Regions from separate parts of the Klebsiella sp. KE9456 genome, predicted to be linked through region 1. Evidence: predicted binding sites of a transcription regulator. Region 1 holds the regulator's gene; each other region holds the start of a gene.
What was found. Region 1 encodes Fur, which represses iron uptake genes when iron is present. Its sites were predicted from a motif close to ATAATAATGAGAACNACTATCAA; they were not measured.
Positions count from the first base shown of each region.

Region 2: a site for Fur is predicted at 4,031-4,053, ahead of fes (enterochelin esterase). Genes of this name have one in related genera too.
Region 3: a site for Fur is predicted at 4,254-4,276, ahead of fepD (Fe(3+)-siderophore ABC transporter permease). Genes of this name have one in related genera too.

Region 1 is NZ_JBDYQK010000005.1:166,947-174,519, forward strand. It holds gene seqA (replication initiation negative regulator SeqA) at 1-237, opposite strand, end outside; gene ybfF (esterase) at 422-1,195, shown strand; gene ybfE (LexA regulated protein) at 1,329-1,622, shown strand; gene fldA (flavodoxin FldA) at 1,772-2,302, shown strand; gene fur (ferric iron uptake transcriptional regulator) at 2,729-3,175, shown strand; gene tcuR (tricarballylate utilization LysR family transcriptional regulator TcuR) at 3,302-4,228, shown strand; gene tcuA (FAD-dependent tricarballylate dehydrogenase TcuA) at 4,326-5,729, shown strand; gene tcuB (tricarballylate utilization 4Fe-4S protein TcuB) at 5,716-6,855, shown strand; gene ABK821_RS07140 (MFS transporter) at 6,911-7,573, shown strand, end outside.
Region 2 is NZ_JBDYQK010000043.1:3,800-11,372, forward strand. It holds gene ABK821_RS24680 (D-ribose ABC transporter substrate-binding protein) at 1-653, opposite strand, end outside; gene entD (enterobactin synthase subunit EntD) at 772-1,431, opposite strand; gene ABK821_RS24690 (TonB-dependent siderophore receptor) at 1,499-3,736, opposite strand; gene fes (enterochelin esterase) at 4,121-5,320, shown strand; gene ABK821_RS24700 (MbtH family protein) at 5,348-5,551, shown strand; gene entF (enterobactin non-ribosomal peptide synthetase EntF) at 5,562-7,573, shown strand, end outside.
Region 3 is NZ_JBDYQK010000043.1:11,879-17,734, forward strand. It holds gene entF (enterobactin non-ribosomal peptide synthetase EntF) at 1-1,364, shown strand, start outside; gene fepC (iron-enterobactin ABC transporter ATP-binding protein) at 1,450-2,244, opposite strand; gene fepG (iron-enterobactin ABC transporter permease) at 2,241-3,233, opposite strand; gene fepD (Fe(3+)-siderophore ABC transporter permease) at 3,230-4,237, opposite strand; gene entS (enterobactin transporter EntS) at 4,350-5,591, shown strand; partial or broken gene ABK821_RS24730 (hypothetical protein) at 5,635-5,856, opposite strand, start outside.

The DNA of each region.
Region 1 (7,573 bases):
AGACAACAGCAGTTCGCGCATCGCGCGGACTTTATCTTTCAGAGGATTAACGGGTTTCACTTCAACGACAGGCGCTGGCGCGGGAGCCGGAGTAGCTTTCGCTACCGGTGCAGCGGACTGAGGAACGGCGGAAAACTTCAACATGCGCCGTAAAATGTCGGATGCGCTCTCGCCAATATGCTTGGTGTGGCTGGCAATATAGCTATAGAGTTCATCATCAACTTCGATTGTTTTCATCTTAATCCAGTGCGATATCTTTTTCTGAATACAAGTTGTCGGGATTATAGGGGCAAATCCCAACCGCGGATAGCGTCAAACCAGGATGGCGGCAAAACTCGGAAATCTTCCGGTTCTTGCAGCCGAATGGCAGAATGTCCAACATAATACCCTAACCCGACGGAGCGAAAAAAAGAACTTTGCCATGAAATTAAATAGCCGAATACAATCTGCACAGAATCCGCATAATCATCCCCCTGTCGTCCTGGTCCACGGCCTTTTTGGCAGCCTGGATAACCTTGGGATCCTCGCCCGCGATCTGGTCGCCGATCACGATATTTTGCAGGTTGATATGCGAAACCACGGCCTTTCGCCGCGCGCGCCGGAAATGACCTATGCCGCGATGGCGCAGGATCTGCTGGATACCCTCAATGAATGTCAGATAGAAAAAGCGGTCTTTATTGGCCATTCTATGGGCGGCAAGGCGGTCATGGCGCTAAGCGCGCTGGCTCCTGAACGCATTGCAGGTCTGGTGATCATTGATATCGCCCCCGTGAATTATCACGTCCGCCGTCATGATGAAATCTTCGCCGCCATCAATGCCGTAACCGATGCCGGCGCGAGTACTCGCCAACAGGCAGCAGTGATTATGCGCGAGCACCTTCACGAAGAAGGGGTGATTCAGTTTCTGCTGAAGTCTTTTGTCGATAGCCAGTGGCGTTTTAACGTACCGGCTCTGTGGGAGCAGTATGACAATATCGTCGGCTGGCAAACTATCCCGGCCTGGCCTCACCCGGCGCTGTTTATCCCCGGTGGCAACTCCCCTTACGTGACCGATGCTTACCGCGATGCCCTGCTGGCGCAATTTCCCCAGGCCCGGGCGCACGTCATTGCCGGTGCCGGGCATTGGGTGCATGCCGAAAAGCCGGAGGCCGTGATACGGGCAATTCGCCGATATTTGCTCACCCTCGGCGCATAACTGGCTAAAATCTGCCCGACCGCGCGGCAGAATGTCTGCGGTCGTTGGCGCATCGCATTGCCTGATGTATGATGGCGCGCTATCTGCGTCGGCTATACCCGACAGCTTGTTTCCCCCGAAGTCACTCTGAATCATGGCAAAAGAACAAACGGACCGTACGACATTAGATTTGTTCGCAACTGAGCGTCGGCCGGGTAGACCGAAAACCAATCCGCTTTCACGCGATGAACAACTGCGCATCAATAAACGCAATCAGCTTAAACGCGATAAAGTTCGCGGATTGAAGCGCGTTGAGTTAAAACTGAATGCCGATATCGTCGATGAGCTGAATGAGCTGGCCGAAGCCCGTCGTATGACCCGCAGCGATCTGATAGAAGAGATACTGATGAACCAACTGGCGGCCATGCGCAGCCACGATAACGCCTGAAACCTTCAAAAAATAACCTTTCATGTAGCAGAGTGTGCAGTTGGGCGCGATTGCTGTTTCCGCGCCCTTCTCAGTTCTGCTATGATTGCCCTTATCTGCAGGCATTAAGCCATTACCACATCATTAAGTTTCAAGAGGTTATTTTACTCATGGCTATCATCGGCATCTTTTTTGGCAGCGACACCGGCAACACCGAAAATATTGCAAAAATGATTCAAAAGCAGCTTGGTAAAGATGTTGCTGAAGTCCACGACATTGCCAAAAGCAGCAAAGAAGATCTGGAAGGCCACGACATTCTGCTGCTCGGCATCCCGACCTGGTATTACGGTGAAGCCCAATGCGACTGGGATGATTTTTTCCCTACGCTGGAAGAGATAGATTTCAATGGCAAGCTGGTCGCGCTCTTTGGCTGCGGCGATCAGGAAGACTACGCAGAATATTTTTGTGACGCGCTGGGGACTATCCGCGATATCATTGAGCCTCGCGGCGCGACTATCGTGGGTCACTGGCCGACAGCTGGCTACCATTTTGAAGCGTCTAAAGGCCTGGTCGATGATGACCACTTCGTCGGCCTGGCTATCGACGAAGACCGTCAGCCGGAACTGACTAATGAACGTGTCGACAAATGGGTAAAACAGATTTCTGAAGAACTGCATCTTGAAGAAATCAAGAATGCCTGAGTCTGTACCCGTCATACGGTCTGTTGCATCTGCGTTGACAATACTCGCTCATCCCCGGGCCTTGCCCTGCGAGGCCAGCGCAAGCGCTGTTCAAAACGGTTAACCGTTTTGTCCTGCAACTTGAATTAGTGAGGGGATAAACAACATAATCGACAGATTTTTTTGCATTAATAGACAAAAGCAATCAAAGATATAGCTACAAGTTTTTAACTTTTAATCACATATCTGTACAATGTCCTCTGATTTAACGAGGTCACGTAAAGTGCTTTTGCAGCGAATGCCTCGTTTTTGACAGTATACAAGGCCCGATGCTTGCGGTTTTCATTTCGCCATGGCAGTTCTATAATGATACGCATTACATCGGGTTATTCTCTGTATTACTTCCGCTCATGGAAGTAGATCGTTTAGCAACAGGACAGATTCCGCATGACTGACAACAATACCGCATTAAAGAAAGCTGGCCTGAAAGTGACCCTTCCGAGATTAAAAATCCTGGAAGTCCTGCAGGAACCGGATAACCATCATGTCAGCGCGGAAGACTTATATAAACGCCTGATTGATATGGGGGAAGAAATTGGTCTGGCAACCGTTTATCGCGTACTGAACCAGTTTGACGATGCTGGCATCGTTACCCGCCATAATTTCGAAGGCGGTAAATCCGTTTTTGAACTGACGCAGCAACATCACCACGATCACCTGATTTGCCTCGATTGCGGCAAAGTGATCGAATTTAGTGATGATTCCATTGAAGCGCGCCAGCGTGAAATTGCCGCCAAACACGGTATTCGTCTGACTAACCACAGCCTGTACCTGTACGGCCACTGTGCGGAAGGCGATTGCCGCGAAGATGAGCACGCTCACGACACCAAGTAATATGTCGCACTGAAAAGCCAGCCGCATCAGGCTGGCTTTTTTATCTGTTGAACTCGCCCACGCGCTCCCCGCCATCCCTGTGCTAATCTCATGTAAGTTCTGTCTGACCTCTTCCGGAGAATCGAAATGGAGCTTCGCCAGCTACGCTACTTTGTCCGTATTGTGGAAACCGGGAGTATGGGCAGTGCGGCGCTCGATCTTAATATCGGCGTCTCGGCACTCAGCCAGCAGATGACGCGGCTGGAAAACGAACTTGCCATTCGCCTGTTGCAACGCACTTCTCGCGGCGTAACGCCCACCAGTGCCGGACTGGCCTTTTATTCCCAGGCTCAGCTGGCGCTGCGTCATGCTGACGATGCTATTCTCGCCGCGCGGGAAGCGCGTCTCTCAGGACACGTCAGCGTCGGCATGGCCCCCAGCACCGCCTCTGTCCTCGGCATACCTTTTATCCATGCGATGCGGGAAAACTATGCGGATGTGCGTCTGCATCTGGTGGAAAGCCTTTCCGGTAATCTGGAACGGATGATCAATACCCGGCAGATTGATTTAGCCGTGGTGTTCCAGAAAGAGAAAATGCTGCGCTGGAGCGCCAGGCCGATTCTTGAAGAGCGACTGTTTCTGATTGGCGCACACGCTCTGCTGGCTGAAATTTCTGATGAGATCATCACCCCAGCAGAGTTGACCAGTATTCCCCTGATTATGCCCAGTCCCGGTCATGGTCTGCGTGGCAGACTGGAAGCAATTTGTCAGGAAAATGCGTTTCAGGTTGAAATTACAGCAGAAATTGACGGCCTGACCTTGTTGATGCACGCCGTTCGTAGTGGGCTCGGCGCCACGCTACAGCCAGGCGCCGCAATTTCTCATCTTGATAAAGAGGCGCTCAGAGTGATCGGCATCCACAATCCGATACTGAGTCGCCCCAACTTTTTGGTCAGCCTTTCTGATGATGAGCTTACCCCTGCGGGCCTCGCCGCCCGCGTCGTGCTGACGAAGGTCATGCGTCACCTGGTAGATACAGGCGGTTGGCCTGGAGCAACACTTTACGCTAACTAAAGAACTCTTTAGCAGAGCCTCATAGCGCCCACACAACTTATACGTATACATTTTAATTACAAATTTAACAATCAGTTAAATAGTAATGGAGTATACGATGATTGATGTCCTGGTGATTGGCGGAGGCAACGCCGCATTATGTGCCGCCTTGACCGCCCGTGAGAGCGGAGCCTCCGTGCTGCTGCTTGAAGCGGCCCCCCGGGAGTGGCGCGGCGGAAATTCGCAACACACCCGCAACTTACGCTGCATGCACGATGCGCCGCAGGATGTGCTGGTCGAGAGCTATCCCGAAGAGGAGTTCTGGCAGGATCTCCGCCGCGTTACCGAAGGGAATACCGACGAAGCGCTGGCGCGACTGGTGATCCGTACCTCTTCACAATGTCGCGACTGGATGCGCCAGCACGGCGTTAACTTTCAGCCCCCTCTTTCCGGCGCGCTACATGTAGCACGTACCAATGCCTTCTTTATGGGCGGCGGGAAAGCTCTCGTCAATGCCTATTATCGCAGTGCAGAAAAGCTGGGGGTGCAAATTCGCTACAACATGCCAGTGCAGGCGCTTGAACTGCATAACGGCGAGTTCGTGGCGGCACTGGCGGGAGAGGAACGCATTGAAGCTAAAGCCTGTGTCCTCGCCGCCGGAGGATTTGAATCTAACCGCGAATGGCTGCGGGAAGCGTGGGGTGAAAACGAACGCGGCGAGTGGCCAGCGGATAATTTTCTCATTCGCGGCACCCGCTTTAACCAGGGCGTCCTGCTCAAATTTATGATGGATGCCGGGGCGGACATTATCGGCGATCCCTCCCAGTCACATTGCGTGGCGATCGATGCCAGAGCGCCGCTGTATGACGGCGGGATTTGTACCCGCGTGGACTGCGTATCGCTGGGCGTGGTGGTCAACCGTGACGCTGAGCGTTTTTATGATGAAGGGGAAGATTTCTGGCCAAAACGTTACGCCATCTGGGGGCGTCTGGTCGCCCACCAGCCGGGGCAAATTGGCTATTCCATTATCGACAGCAAAGCGATCGGCCACTTTATGCCGCCGGTCTTCCCCGGCGCGCAGGCCAATACGCTGGCGGAACTGGCGCGCCAGTTAGGGCTGGATGGCGAACGCTTAACCCACACCGTAACGCAATACAATAAAGCCTGCCAGCCCGGGCAATTCGACCATACCACGCTGGATAACTGCGCAACGAAGGCGCTGACGCCGCCAAAAACCCACTGGGCACGACCGCTCGACACGCCGCCTTACTATGGCTATGCCTTGCGACCAGGCATCACCTTCACCTATCTGGGACTGAAAGTGAACGCACGCGCCGCAGTGCACTTTGCCGGACAACCGAGCCGTAATCTGTTTGTCGCCGGCGAAATGATGGCGGGCAACGTGCTGGGCAAAGGCTATACCGCTGGCGTCGGCATGTCCATCGGCACCACCTTTGGTCGTATCGCCGGAAAAGAGGCCGCTCTGGCAGCACAGAAGGAGGCGCGTCATGAAGCAGCTTGAGAAGTTGATCATCGAAGCACACATTCTCACTGAGCCGGAAGCTGAAGTCGGGCGAGTGATGCAGGTGTGTAACGCCTGCCGCTACTGCGAAGGTTTTTGCGCTGTGTTCCCGGCGATGACCCAGCGCCTGGAATTCGGTAAAGCCGATATTAACTATCTGGCGAACCTGTGCCATAACTGCGGCGCTTGTCTGCACGCGTGTCAGTATGCGCCGCCTCATGAATTTGCGATTAACGTGCCGAAAGCGATGGCGGAAGTACGGCTTGAAACCTGGCAGCATTACGCCCTGCCCGCCGCCTTCAGCGCCTTGTACCGTCGGGCGGGCATAACCGTGGCGCTGGCGTTAGTTTTTGGTCTGAGCCTCTTTCTGCTCCTCGCGATAGGGTTGAAAGGCTCGCTATTTCACCCGCCGCTGGCCGGTGATTTTTACCAGATTTTCCCGCATAACCTGCTGGCGTGGATGTTTGGTTCCGTTTTTATTCTGGCGATCGGTTTACTGATGGCGGGCGTAATTCGCTTCTGGCGCGAGATCTCTCCCGGCACGCCGCGTTCCGCTGAAATTGCTGAAGCCTCGCGTAATGCCCTGACGCTGAAATATCTCGACGGCGGTCACGGCAAGGGCTGCAACGAAGCGGATGACGCTTTTACTCTGATGCGCCGTCGTTTCCACCACTTCACTTTTTACGGCTTTATGCTCTGTTTCGCCGCAACGGTAGTGGCGACAGGCTACCACTACTTCGCTGGCCTGGAGGCCCCTTATCCGTTCTTTAGCGCGCCGGTGATCCTCGGCACACTCGGTGGAACTGGTCTGGTCATTGGCCCGGCGGGATTGTTGTGGCTGAATCTCAGGCGCTCACCGCTGCATGGCGACGCGCGGCAAAAGCCGCTGGATCGCGGTTTTATTTTATTGCTACTGCTGACCAGCCTGACGGGCTTAGCACTTCTGGCGGGCAGAGATAGCGCGTGGATGGGCATTTTGCTGGCCATCCATCTTGGGGTGGTCATGGCGTTGTTTTTGACTATTCCTTACGGAAAATTTGCCCATGGATTTTACCGCTGCGCTTCCTTACTCAAGTGGGCGATTGAGAAACGGCGCGGAAAACCGGCGGGGGTCGCAGGCGACTAACCCACACACTCTTACCTCTATAAGAACAAAAGAAAGACAATGGAGAGCAAACCCAATGACTCAACAACTATCGCGCGCCAGCACGTTTGGCGCAATACTCCGGGTGACCAGCGGTAACTTCCTCGAACAGTTCGACTTTTTTCTGTTCGGGTTTTACGCCACCTATATCGCGAAGACATTCTTCCCGGCGGAAAGTGAGTTCGCTTCATTAATGCTGACCTTTGCCGTTTTCGGCTCTGGCTTTTTAATGCGCCCTGTCGGGGCGATTGTGCTGGGTGCCTACATTGACAGAATCGGTCGCCGTAAAGGGCTGATGGTTACCCTGGCGATTATGGGCTGCGGTACGCTGCTGATTGCCCTGGTTCCTGGTTATCACAGTATCGGTCTGCTAGCACCTGTACTGGTATTACTGGGGCGATTATTGCAGGGATTCTCTGCTGGCGTAGAGTTAGGCGGCGTTTCCGTCTATCTTTCTGAAATCGCCACGCCGGGAAATAAAGGCTTCTATACCAGTTGGCAATCCGCCAGCCAGCAGGTCGCGATTGTTGTCGCGGCGCTGATGGGTTACGGCCTGAACGCCATGCTCGACCACGAGCAGATTTCCACATGGGGCTGGCGTATCCCGTTCTTTATCGGTTGCATGATTATTCCGCTGATTTTTGTTCTGCGCCGTTCTCTTCAGGAGACCGAAGAATTTTTACAACGTAAGCACCGCCCC
Region 2 (7,573 bases), on a different contig from region 1:
TCGTTGCCGGAAATCACGCCAACGATGTCTGGATTGGTTTGTAATATGGCTTCCATTCGAGTAAAAGCTTCCGTCTGGCTCCAGTTAGCTGTTTGTTGCGCCACCATTTTCATATCCGGATAGTCATCAAGTATGTCGTGATAGCCCTGAGAGCGAACGCTGGCATTGGTGTCCGATTGACGGCCAAGCAGCTCGACATATTTACCTTTACCGTTGAGCAACGCGGCGAATTTTTCCGCGCCAATTTGCGCACCTTGATAGTTGTTCGAAACGATTTGTGCCACCGCGATACCCGTTTTATTGATTTCGCGATCGATAAGAAATGCCGGAACGCCAGCCTCCTTTGCTTTTTCCAGTGGCCCAACGGTGGCATCAGCGCCGGCATTATCAAGAATAATGGCCTTTGCTTTGCGGGCGATGGCGGTTTCAATTAATTGGTTTTGTTTATTCACATCATCGTCATGGGAGGCAATGAGTGTGCTGTAACCCAACTCTTTCGCTTTTTCCGCTGCGCCATCAGCCTCAGCTTTAAAGAATGGGTTGTCATGAGAGGGGGTAATAATGGCAATCAGGCCGTTGTCGGCGGCACACAGTGAACTGGATGCGGCAATCATTGAAGCGAACAGGACGGATTTAACAAAGGTAACTTTCATCGTTTTTCTCCACATTGAATATTTATTCAATAATGATTTATTATTCATAGTAACGATAAAGCTGAGTTGTGGAAGTGTCTATGGTTTAAACCGTTAATTTTTTAAAAGGAGAAAGAGATCACGATTTATAACGGGGTAAAGTACAGGTAATGATATGGTGGTCTATTTTTAAGTAATTAATTTTTATAGTAAATTTATTTAATAAAGGAGAGAAGTCAGTATTTAGCTGCAAATGGAGTGTCGCTGGAGAGGCTGATATTACCTGGGCGCTATGAAAACCCGGGAAGGACAGAGCATGAGATGACCACGCCTTAAACCCACTTTCTTTCGCCGAAAACGCCAGCGTCAGCGCCAGTTCTGGCGGCAGGCCGCTGGCTTCCAGCACTTTTTTTTCCGCCGTATTGATGATGCTGCTTTCCAGTTCGGCTGCCAGAGAGGGCGAGAGTATCCGTTCGATATCAATACCGACCGGTTGATCTGAGACCACCGCCAGCGCGCTATGTTCGCAGTGGCTGATGCTTCCGTACCACGGCGCTGGCCACAGCGGCTGACGCCGGTCGCCAATCGCCGGGACACATTTTTCCCCCACTTCCCGCAGCGCATAAACTGCGGCAATGCGCCCGGCAAGATGCTCGGTCTGACGTTTACGGGCGCAGTCGGTTAACCGGGCGTGATGAGGCAACCACAGTAAATCCGCTGGCTGAAAGGTCGCCGGGTCGAAATCTACCCGCTGAAGCGAGTGACCGGCAAGTTGAATGATCGAGTGATTGATTTGCATTGCGTGATGTTAGCAGATTCTCCCTTCCGCCCTCTATGGGAAGAGGGCGGGGGATTCAGACAAGCAATCAGAAGTGGGTATTGACACTCATATACCAGGTACGGCCAGGTTCGTTATAGGTGTACGCGCCTGCGCCATACATATAACCCTTGTTACCGCCTGTGGTTTGCGCGTTACCGGCACGCCAGTGGCGCTTATCGAAGACGTTATCCACGCCGCCGGTCAGGCTGACGTTTTTCGTAACATCCCAGGTCGCGCTCAGGCCGAGAATGCTGTATGGGCTAACCACGTCTTTCTCGCTACCTGTGACGGGTTGACCTTTGTAGTTATATTTCTTCGGCTGCTGCTTACCATACCAGGTAAAGGTCGACTGCAGAGAAACATCCTGATGTACTTGCCAGCTCAGGGTTGAGTTCAGCGTGTATTCGGGAATAATCGACAGACGATCGCCGGTAGTTTTATTCTTACTCTTTAACATGTAAGTGATGTTGTTGGTCCAGTTAACCGTTTCGCTCACAGGAACGTTCAGGGTGCCTTCCAGACCTTCAACCACTGCTTTCGGCACGTTTTCCCACTTGTAGAGATCGGTACCGTTACTGTTGGTATAAACAGGCGCATAACCTGCTTCAATCTTGTCACGATAGTCGTTGCGGAACCAGGTCACGCCTGCCAGCCAGCCGTCGCGTTTAAATTCGAGGCCGATCTCTTTGTTGATGCTGGTTTCGGCTTTCAGATTATCATTACCCTGTAGGTAGCAGCCACCCTGGCTCGCATAGCAGCCCTGGCCTTTACTGTACAGAATGTAGTTGGGGTTGGTTTGAAACAGGCTTGGCGCTTTATAGGCGCGGGCGATACCCATTTTTAACGTGAAGTCATCCCAAAGTCCCTGGGACAAGTTCAGCGATGGGCTCCAGTTATTGCCGACGATACTGTGGTGATCGAAGCGCAGTGCCGGGGTCAACATGGTAGTGTCGGTTAACTCCATGTTGTTCTCAGCAAACAGAGAGAAAATTTTTGCTTTTGAGTATGGACTGCGACCAGCGCTATCGTAGCCTGGGATATCTCCGCCCAAAAAGGTTTGGGTATTAGAGGATTTATCCTTCATCCGTTGCTGGTTCCACTCAGTACCCAGAGTCAGGTTCTGGTTCACCAGCAGATCGAACGGTATGCTCACTTCACTGTGCAGCGTGACATCGTTCAGATCGGCATCAATATATTTTTGCGTGGAATTCGGGTCAAAGATCCCTTCAGTACCGCCCGCCAGACCTTCAGGCGTCCGCGAGTTACGGGTACGTTCATACTGCGCCCAGTTACTGGTGGTGATGCCGTTATCCCAGGCGCCGTTCCAGGTCAGGGAGTAGTTGTTGCGATAAAGGCGGTTAGTCTCTTTACCGTAGTTCTTTTTCACCAGATCGTTACTGTTGGTGTTTTGCGTATCGCCAGAGTAGAGGTTGCCCTGACGGCTATAGCCCGCTTCCAGCTCAATGGACTGCATCGGGGCGAAGTCCCAGCGCACCGTGCCGTTAATATCTTTATTAATCACCCCTTCACGCCCGGCGGGGAGAGTGTCAGCATAAATGCCGGTACGCTCAGACTGATGTCCCTTGTTGATATCCCAGGCGTCGGCCTGCGTTTTATCGAGGTTGCCGTACAGGCGGAAGCTGAAGTCGCCGCCCAGCGGGCCGCTAAGGCTAAAGTTGGTGCGCTTAGTGGCGCCTTCGTCTTTATGTTCCGGAACGTTGAAATAGGTATCCCATGAACCGTGCCACTCATCGCCGCCTTTCTTGGTGATGATATTGACGACGCCGCCCGCCGCGCCATTACCGTAACGGGCGGCGGCCGGGCCGCGAATAACTTCAATACGCTCGATCATTTCCGGCGGCACCCAGCCGGTATCGCCACGGGTATCGCGTTCGCCGCGCCAGCCGAGACGCACGGAGTTGCGGCTGGTAACCGGTTTTCCGTCAACCAGGATCAAGGTATTTTCCGGGCCCATACCGCGAATATCAATCTGGCGATTGTTGCCGCGCTGGCCGCTGGTGGAGTTACCGGTCAGATTGACGCCCGGCATGGTGCGGATTATTTCCGAGATATCACGGGCAGGCGGATTTTTACGAATTTCATCGGCGGTAATGGTTGATACGCCCGGAGCCTGAAGGTTCTGCTCGGCAGCGGTAACCACCATAGTTTCATCAGAGGTTGTTGTTTTGCTATCCGAGGTCACTTCCGCCGCGCTCAGCGGAAAGGCGACCCCATAGATACCCAGATTGACCAGCAAGGCCAGAGATTTGATCCTGTTATTCATTGTACATCCTGCTTTTCGTCGCCACCTCCCCCGGAAAATCCTTCCCGTCCGGAGGCGTGGTGGTGCCAATGTCGTCAGTAGAGGGCAAAGGCACTCCATCGCTGACTAAGATCCCGGTCCTCAGGTATAGTTATTGGCCTGTTAGACTCAAGGCTGTGCTCGCGCTCTGCGCGCTGTCCATGAGCAAACAGCCGGCAACAATAATGCCTGCTGGACCTGGCTCTAAATTAGCCATCTCTGACATGTTTAATTTGAAAGACGCGCTTCCCACAGCGCGCTAATACGCTATTGCAAATGGAAATGGTTATCAATAATATTATCAATAAATATTGCGTTTATTGATACGTTTGTTGATAAATGTCACGATAAACATAAGGTTGGTGAATGCATAAGAGAGGAAGCGATGGCTGGTGGCAGAGCCTCTCCGGTCCGCAAATAGAGGCCATTGATGGCGCGTATCGGGTGACGTTCTGGTGGCGCGATCCGGCAGGCGACGAAATGTCTTCGCCAACTCAAAAGGTGTGGATCTATATCACGGGTGTCACTGACCATCATAAAAACTCGCCGCCACAAACGTTACAGCGCCTTCCAGGTACCGATGCCTGGTTCTGGCAAACAACGCTTTCTCCCGGCTGGCGCGGCAGTTACTGCTTTGTTCCCTCTGAGAGTGATGATGACTTTTCCCCTCAGCTTTTTAACGGCGAGAGTCCGGACCGCACGCTGCTGCGCGAAGGCTGGCGCAAGCTGCTGCCGCAGGCGATTGCCGATCCGCTAAACCCGCAAAGCTGGAAGGGAGGACGCGGCCATGCCGTCTCTGCGCTGGCGCTTCCTGATGCGCCGGAACAGCCGGGCTGGGCGCTGAGCGATGAATCATATCAGCCGCCGGTCTGCATTGAGTGGCAGAGTCAGCGTCTTGGCAATACGCGACGAATATGGATTTACGCCACTGGCGCAGCACACCCGCAAGCGCGCCCGCTGGCGATCCTGCTTGATGGACAGTTCTGGGCTGAAAGTATGCCGGTCTGGTCGCCGCTGGCGGGCCTGACTCGTGAAAAGCGGCTTCCGCAGGCGGTTTATCTGCTCATTGACGTGATTGATAACCAGCACCGTGCCGAGGAGCTTCCCTGCAATGAAGCGTTCTGGCTGGCTGTTCAGGAAGAGTTGCTGCCGCTGGTGCGCCAGACAACGCCCTTTAGCGATCGCGCGGATCGCACCGTGGTGGCTGGCCAGAGCTTCGGCGGCCTGGCGGCAATGTTCGCCGCGCTCTACTGGCCGCAACGTTTTGGCTGCGTGCTCAGCCAGTCCGGTTCCTACTGGTGGCCCCATCGCGGCGGCGCGCAGACGGGAGTACTGATCGAGCGCTTAAGCCGCGGCGAACTCCATCCTCAAGGGTTGCGAATCTGGCTGGAAGCCGGTGTTCGCGAACCCATCATCTTTCGCGCGAACCAGGCGCTTCTTGCGCATCTGGAACCGCAATCTGTTTTCTGGCGTCAGGTTGACGGCGGGCATGATGCGCTTTGCTGGCGCGGCGGGCTGACGGCGGGACTTATCCAGCTATGGCAACCTTTATGCCGCGAAGAGTAGCGAAGCACGTTTTACGAGGAATTTGACATGCAATTCAGTAACCCCTTCGATGATCCGCAAGGGCAGTTTTACATTCTGCGCAATGACCAGCAGCACTACAGCCTGTGGCCGCATCACTGCGCGCTGCCGGAAGGCTGGGCGGTGGCGTGCCCGCCGCAGTCAGTCGATGCATGTAACCGCTGGCTGATGGCAAACTGGTCAACCCTTACCCCCGCGCACCATGCGATCTGAGGAGCCAATGATGAGCACGCGTTTACCGCTGGTGGCGGCACAGCCAGGGATCTGGATGGCCGAGCGCCTTTCGACGCTGCCCGGCGCCTGGAGCGTCGCCCACTACGTCGAGCTGCGCGGCGATATTGATCCGGCTCTGCTCGGACGGGCGATCGTCATCGGGTTGTCGCAGGCTGACACCCTGAGCATGCGTTTTACTGAAGATAATGGCGAAGCCTGGCAGTGGGTCGACGAAAGCCGCGAGTTTGCCGAACCGGAGTATCAGGACCTGCGTGGGGAGAGTGACCCGCATGCCGCCGCGCTGGCGCGAATGCAGGCCGACCTCGGGCAGAACTTGCGCGTGGACGGTGGTAATCCGCTGGTCTGCCATCAACTGCTGAGGGTGGGAGAGACTCGCTGGTACTGGTATCAGCGTTATCATCATTTACTGGTCGATGGTTTCAGTTTTCCGGCGATTACCCGCCAGATCGTCGCGATTTATCGTGCCTGGCGACGTGGCGAAGAGACGCCCGCTTCGCCGTTTACCCCCTTTGCCGACGTGGTGGAAGAGTATCAGCGCTATTACGGCAGCGATGCCTGGCAGCGCGACAAACAGTTCTGGCAGGAGCAGCGTGAAGCCCTGCCGCCTCCGGCCTCTCTCTCAGCCGCGCCTTTAGCCGGGCGGGCGACCAGCACCGATATCTGGCGAATGAAGCTGGAGGTTGATGCTGACGCCTTCAACCGCCTGGCGGCGAGCGCGCCGCAGTGCCAGCGTGCGGACCTGGCGCTGGCGCTGACGACTCTGTGGCTGGGGAGGCTATGCAGCCGAATGGCGTACGCCGCGGGCTTTATTTTTATGCGCCGGATGGGCTCGGTGGCGCTAACCGCCACGGGGCCGGTGCTGAATGTCCTGCCGCTGGCGGTCAATATTGACGCCGGGGACACGCTGCCGGAACTGGCAACGCGTCTCGCCGGGCAACTGAAGAAAATGCGCCGTCATCAGCGCTATGACGCTGAACAGATCGTTCGCGACAGCGGTAAGGCGGCGGGCGATGAACCGCTGTTTGGTCCGGTGCTCAATATTAAAGTCTTTGACTACCAGCTCGACATTGACGGCGTGCAGACGGTGACGCATACCCTGGCCACCGGCCCGGTGAATGACCTTGAGCTGGCGCTATTCCCGGATGAAGCGGGCGGCCTGTCGCTGGAGATTCTGGCTAATAAACAGCGTTATGATGAACCGACGCTACGCGGGCATATCGCCAGATTATCCCTGTTGTTGAGCCAGTTTGCGGAGAACCCGGATCTGCGCTGTGGCGAAGCGAATATGCTGTCCACAGAGGAAACGGCGCGGTTGCGGCAGGTGAATAATACCGCTATTGCGCTCCCCGAGACCACGCTGAGCGCGCTGGTTGCGAAGCAGGCGGAAAAGACCCCGGATGCGCCTGCGCTGGCAGATGCCCGCTGGCAGTTTAGCTATCGCGAGATGCGTCAGCAGGTGGTGGCGCTGGCTGAATTGCTGCGCGCGCGTGGCGTCAAACCGGGCGATAGCGTGGCGGTGACGCTGCCGCGTTCCGTGTTTCTGACTCTGGCGCTACACGGTATTGTTGAAGCCGGAGCCGCGTGGCTACCGCTGGATACCGGTTATCCCGACGATCGTCTGAGGATGATGCTGGAAGACGCCCGTCCGTCATTACTGATTACCTCTGAGGATCAACTGGCGCGCTTTAGCGATATTCCCGGCCTGCAAAGCCTGTGCTATCAGCAGCCGCTGGCGGCGGGCGATGCTGCACCGCTGGCGCTCTCTCAGCCCCGGCATACCGCGTATATCATCTTCACTTCCGGCTCTACCGGGAGGCCGAAAGGGGTGATGGTCGGGCAAACCGCCATCGTTAACCGCCTGCTGTGGATGCAGGATCACTATCCGCTCTCCGCTGACGATGTGGTGGCGCAGAAAACGCCGTGCAGTTTTGATGTCTCGGTATGGGAGTTCTGGTGGCCGTTTATTGCCGGCGCGCAACTGGTTATGGCCGAGCCGGAAGC
Region 3 (5,856 bases), on a different contig from region 1:
TGGCCCGCTGGCTGGATAATGGCGCGGTTGAATATCTTGGGCGCAGCGACGACCAACTGAAAATTCGTGGTCAGCGTATTGAACTCGGTGAAATCGACCGGCTTATGTCGGCGCTGCCGGATGTAGAACAGGCGGTGACGCATGCCTGCATCTTCAACCAGGCCGCAGCCACCGGCGGCGATGCCCGTCAACTGGTGGGTTATCTGGTTTCTGAATCGGGCCTGCCGCTGGATACCGCGGCGTTAAAAGCGCGACTTGGCGAACAGTTGCCGCCGCATATGGTGCCGGTGGCGCTGATTCAACTGCCTGAACTGCCGCTCAGCGCCAACGGTAAGCTGGATCGCAAAGCGCTGCCGTTACCAGCGCTGAACGGTGAACGCGGCGGTCGTCCGCCGGAGCCGGGAGTAGAAACCAGCGTCGCGTCGGCATTCAGCCAGTTACTGGGCTGCGAAGTGAATGATATCGACGCCGATTTCTTCGCGCTTGGCGGCCATTCGCTGCTGGCGATGCGCCTGGCGGCGCTGTTGAGCCGCGAGCTGGCGCGGGAGGTGACGCCGGGACAGGTGATGGTTGCTTCTACCGTCGGCAAGCTGAGCGCGCTGCTGGCATCCGATCTTAGCGATGAGCAGGCTCAGCGTCTGGGCTTCGACGCGATCCTGCCGCTGCGCGAGAGCAGCGGCCCGACGCTGTTCTGCTTCCATCCGGCTTCCGGTTTCGCCTGGCAGTTCAGCGTGCTGGCACGCTATTTAAGCCCGCGCTGGTCGATTACCGGCATTCAGTCACCGCGACCGCAGGGGCCGATGGCGACGGCGGCGGATCTGGATGCGGTCTGCGAACATCATCTGCAAACCTTACTTCAGCAGCAGCCGCATGGTCCCTATTATCTGTGTGGTTATTCGCTCGGCGGTACGCTGGCGCAGGGGATTGCCGCCCGCTTACGCCAGCGCGGGGAAGCGGTGGCGTTCCTGGGGCTGCTGGATACCTGGCCGCCGGAAACGCAGAACTGGGCGGAAAAAGAGGCTAACGGTCTGGATCCTGACGTGCTGGCGGAGATTGCGCGGGAACGTGAGGCATTTCTTGCTGCCCGGCAGGGGCAGGCTTCCGGCGAGCTGTTCAGCGTTATCGAAGGCAACTACGCCGATGCGGTGCGCCTGTTAACCACCGCTCACAGCGCGAAGTTTGACGGCAAGGCGACGCTGTTTGTGGCGGAGAAAACCCGTCAGCGAGGCATGGACCCGCTGGTGGTCTGGGGGCCGTGGGTCGGTGAGCTGGAGGTGTTTAGCCAGGATTGCGCGCATGTGGATATTATCTCCCCGCAGGCTTTTGAAGCGATTGGTCCGGTGCTCAGGGAGATTCTGGGGTAGCGCTTACCCGATCTACCAAATTATGGGAAACCGTAGGCCCGGTAAGCGTAGTGTAGCGCCACCGGGCGAGTCCGTGAACGCCAGTTTAACGTCGCCCCAGCGGCACCACCAGCGGCGTATGGGCGACCGGATCGTCAATGATCGTACAGCGCAATCCATAAACCTTCTCGATCAGTTCGGCGCTGACAATCTCCCTCGGCGCGCCTTCGGCGACAATTTTGCCGTCGCGCAGGGCAATCAAATGGGTGGCGTAGCGGCAGGCCTGGTTCAGGTCGTGCAGGACTGCGGCCAGGGTATATCCTTTTTTCTGATTCAACTCGCTAAGCAGTTCAAGCAGATCGATCTGATGGCTGATATCGAGCCAGGTGGTCGGCTCATCCAGCAGCATAATCGCTGTCTCCTGAGCCAGCACCATGGCAATCCACGCCCGCTGGCGCTGGCCGCCGGAGAGGGTATCGACGCTTTGCAGCGCAAGCTCAGTGATCCCCGTGGCTTTCATTGCCTTGCTGACCGCCTCTTCATCTTCTTTACGCCAGCGGGTAAACAGCGGCTGGTGCGGATAGCGCCCGCGGGCGACCAGCTCCTGAACGGTGATATCGCCCGGCGTGGTGGCGTTCTGCGCCAGCAGACCAATACGTTTGGCGACCTCTTTACTGGCGTAATGCTGGATCTGCTCACCATCAAGATAAACATGACCGCTGACTGGCGTCATCAGACGGCTGAGGGTTCGTAGCAGCGTCGATTTACCGCAGCCGTTGGGACCAATAATGGCGGTAAAGTGCCCGTCAGGAATGGTGACGCTCAGCGATTCAGCGATGGTCTTTTTGCCGTACGCCAGCGTCAACTGGTCGCCGCGCAAACGGGAAGCTATAGCGGTCATTTTTTGCGGGACTCCTGAATTAATAACGCGATAAGGTAGATACCGCCAAGGCTGACGGTCACTACCCCTACCGGTAACTGATAAGGCATAAACAGACGCTGAGCACAGTAGTCGGATAGCGCCAGCAGCAGGGCGCCGCACAGCGCCGCCTGGGTTAGCCCCCAGCGCGCGGTACCGCTAAGACGGCGCGCGATATGCGGGGCCACCAGCGCAATAAACGAAATCGGTCCGGCAAGCGCGGTGGCGGCGGCGGTAAGCAGCACCCCAACCAGCATCATCAGCAGCCGTGAACGCTCAACCCGCACGCCCAGCGCGCAGGCGGTATCGTCGCCCATCTCCAGCAGCCGCATACGTCGCGCCAGCAGCGCGCCGCAGATAAGCATCAGCAGGATCAGCGGCGCGGAGGGCCAGGTTTTGCCCCACGTCAGGCCGTTAAGGGAACCGGCATACCATAATCCGGCGGAGAGCGCGGTTTCAAGCGAGGCGCGTAACAGCAGCCAGGTATTGAATGCCACCAGCATGGCGCGAATGCCGATACCGATAATAATCAGGCGAAAGGTCTCAATGCCGTTGCGCCAGGCCAGCAGCCAGACCACCAGCGCGGTGAGGATACCGCCGATCATTGCCGCCATTGAGATGGCCGTCAGGTTCTGGCCGAAGAACACCATCGCGATCAGTACGCCGCTCCAGGCCCCGGTGTTAAAACCCATGACGTCCGGGCTGCCCAACGGGTTGCGGGTCAACGACTGAAAAATCGCGCCGCTGACGCCGAGCGCGGCGCCGATAAGCAGCGCCATCAGCACGCGCGGCAGACGCCATTGGGTAACGACAAGGGCGACATTGCGCGGCGCATCGCCGAGCAGGGCGGAAATGACCTGGTTAACACTTAACGGCACCAGACCGGTTCCGAGCCCCCACAAGGAGATCAGTACGCTGGCGACGAACAGCAGCAGGCAGCTAAAAATCAGGCGACGAGAAGGCGCAATCACATCGTACCTCCACGCGGCTGGCGGCGCACCAGCCAGATCAGGACCGGCGCGCCGATAAAGGCGCTCACTACCGATACCCGTAATTCGCCGGGAACCAGCAGACGGCCAAGTATATCGGCAAACAGTAGCAGGGCAGGCGTCGCCAGTAGGGTAACCGGTAGCGACCAACGATGATCGGCACCGACCAGCCAGCGGGCCATATGCGGCATCATCAGGCCGATAAACGCGATCGGCCCGACCACCGCCGTGGCGCTGCCGCACAGGACGGTAATCGCCAGCAGACCGATTAGCTGGGTGCGGGCGACCCGACTGCCCAGCGCGGTTGCGGTATCGTTGCCGAGGCTCAGGCTATTTAATGCCCGGCTCAGCAGCAAGGTGACCAGACCAGCGATAATGACCGGGATCAGCACGATTTTCAGGGTTTGCAGCGTGCGCACATCCAGCGACCCGGCCTGCCAGAAGCGTAACTGATCGTAGACGTCGGGGTTCAGCAGCGCGATGCCGCTGGAAAGCCCTTCCAGCACCGCCGCCAGTGCAACGCCCGCCAGCGTCAGGCGAACCGGACTCAGCTGGCCGCCGCCCTGGCTACCGGTAAAAGCCACCAGCAGCGAGGCGGCAAAGGCGCCGCTAAAGGCCATCAGCAGTTGTTCCTGCGGCGAAGAGATACCAAACAGCGCCGCGCCCAGCACGATAGCGAAACTTGCACCAGAGTTGACGCCCAGAATTCCCGGGTCCGCCAGCGGATTGCGGGTGAGTGTTTGCATCAGCGCGCCGGCCAGACCCAGCGCGGCGCCGGCCAGCAGCCCGGCGAGCGTTCGCGGCAGTCGGGCGTCAAGGACGATGGTGCAATCCGCGCTCTGGCAGGTTCCGGTGAAGGCATCAACGACGACGCTGAACGGCAGCGGTTTGGCGCCAATCAGCAGGCTGAGTGCAATCGCAATGATTAAAATGATTAAAAGACCCGGCACGGCAAAGGCGCGTACCGTAGTCGTGGAAGACGGCATGGCATACATCCCTGACTTGATAATGATAGCAATTATCGTTATCGATTTTATCCGGTTATGTTAGCATGTGCACCCCTAAAAATGGTATGGAAAATAATAACAAGGCGCTGTCATGAACCGACAATCCTGGCTGCTGAACCTCAGCTTGCTGAAAACTCATCCGGCCTTTCGCGCCGTCTTTATCGCTCGTTTTATCTCCATTTTGTCCCTTGGCCTGCTGGGCGTGGCGATCCCGGTGCAAATTCAGATGATGACCCACTCAACCTGGCAGGTGGGGCTGTCAGTGACCTTAACCGGCGGCTCAATGTTTGTCGGTCTGATGGTTGGCGGCGTACTGGCCGATCGCTATGAGCGCAAGCGTTTGATCCTGCTGGCGCGGGGTACCTGCGGTATTGGCTTTGTCGGCCTGTGCCTGAACGCCATGCTGCCGGAGCCGTCGCTAATCGCTATCTATCTGTTGGGGATCTGGGACGGCCTTTTTGCATCCATTGGCGTGACCGCGCTGCTGGCGGCGACCCCGGCGCTGGTCGGACGGGAAAACCTGATGCAGGCGGGGGCGATCACCATGCTAACGGTGCGCCTGGGCTCGGTGATTTCACCGATGATTGGCGGCCTGCTGCTGGCGAGCGGCGGCGTTGCCTGGAACTATGGCCTGGCGGCGATCGGCACCTTTATCACGACCTTAACGCTGCTGCGCTTACCGCTGCTGGCCCCACCGCCGCAGCCGCGGGAGCACCCGTTAAAATCATTGCAGTCGGGGCTGAGATTCCTCTTCAATAGTCCGCTTATTGGCGGCATCGCGCTATTGGGCGGTTTGTTGACGATGGCCAGCGCGGTTCGCGTGCTCTATCCGGCGCTGGCCGGAAGCTGGCAGATGTCGGCGTCGCAGATTGGCCTGCTGTATGCCGCGATTCCTCTGGGCGCGGCGCTGGGGGCGTTGACCAGTGGACAACTGGCGCAGACGGCAAAGCCTGGCGTGCTGATGCTGGCGACAACCGTGGGTTCTTTTGCCGCGATTGCGCTGTTTAGCCTGATGCCGGTGTGGGAACTGGGGGCGCTGTGTCTGGCGTTATTCGGCTGGCTGAGCGCGATAAGCTCGCTGCTGCAATATACGTTGATTCAAACCCAAACCCCGGAAAATATGCTTGGCCGGATCAACGGTTTGTGGACTGCGCAGAACGTGACCGGCGATGCGATAGGCGCGGCGCTGCTTGGCGGTCTCGGCGCGATTCTGACGCCGGTGGCTTCAGCGAGCGTCAGCGGCTGGGCGCTGGTGATTGTTGGCATCGTGCTGGTGGGATTGCTGCGCGAACTGCGTCGTTTTCAGCGCCCTGATGCGGTGAGCGAAAGCTAGTTGATGTTGCTGGCGGTGGTCAGTTCAGGGGGATTTACCTGGGTTACGATTTGTTGAGCGGTTCCGTTAATCGGTGGTTTAAACGAAAATCTGATTCGGTTGGTTCGCTTACTGAGCTGATACGGGCTGAAATATAAAGGATATAACTTTTTTTATGATTTTCAGCTTCTGAAAAGCCCCTGACGAATAACGGACTCACCGCATGGGGGTTGGGCGCATCAAGGAAACCTGGCGAGAACGCAGGCGCGCATCCAGGACTGGCCGC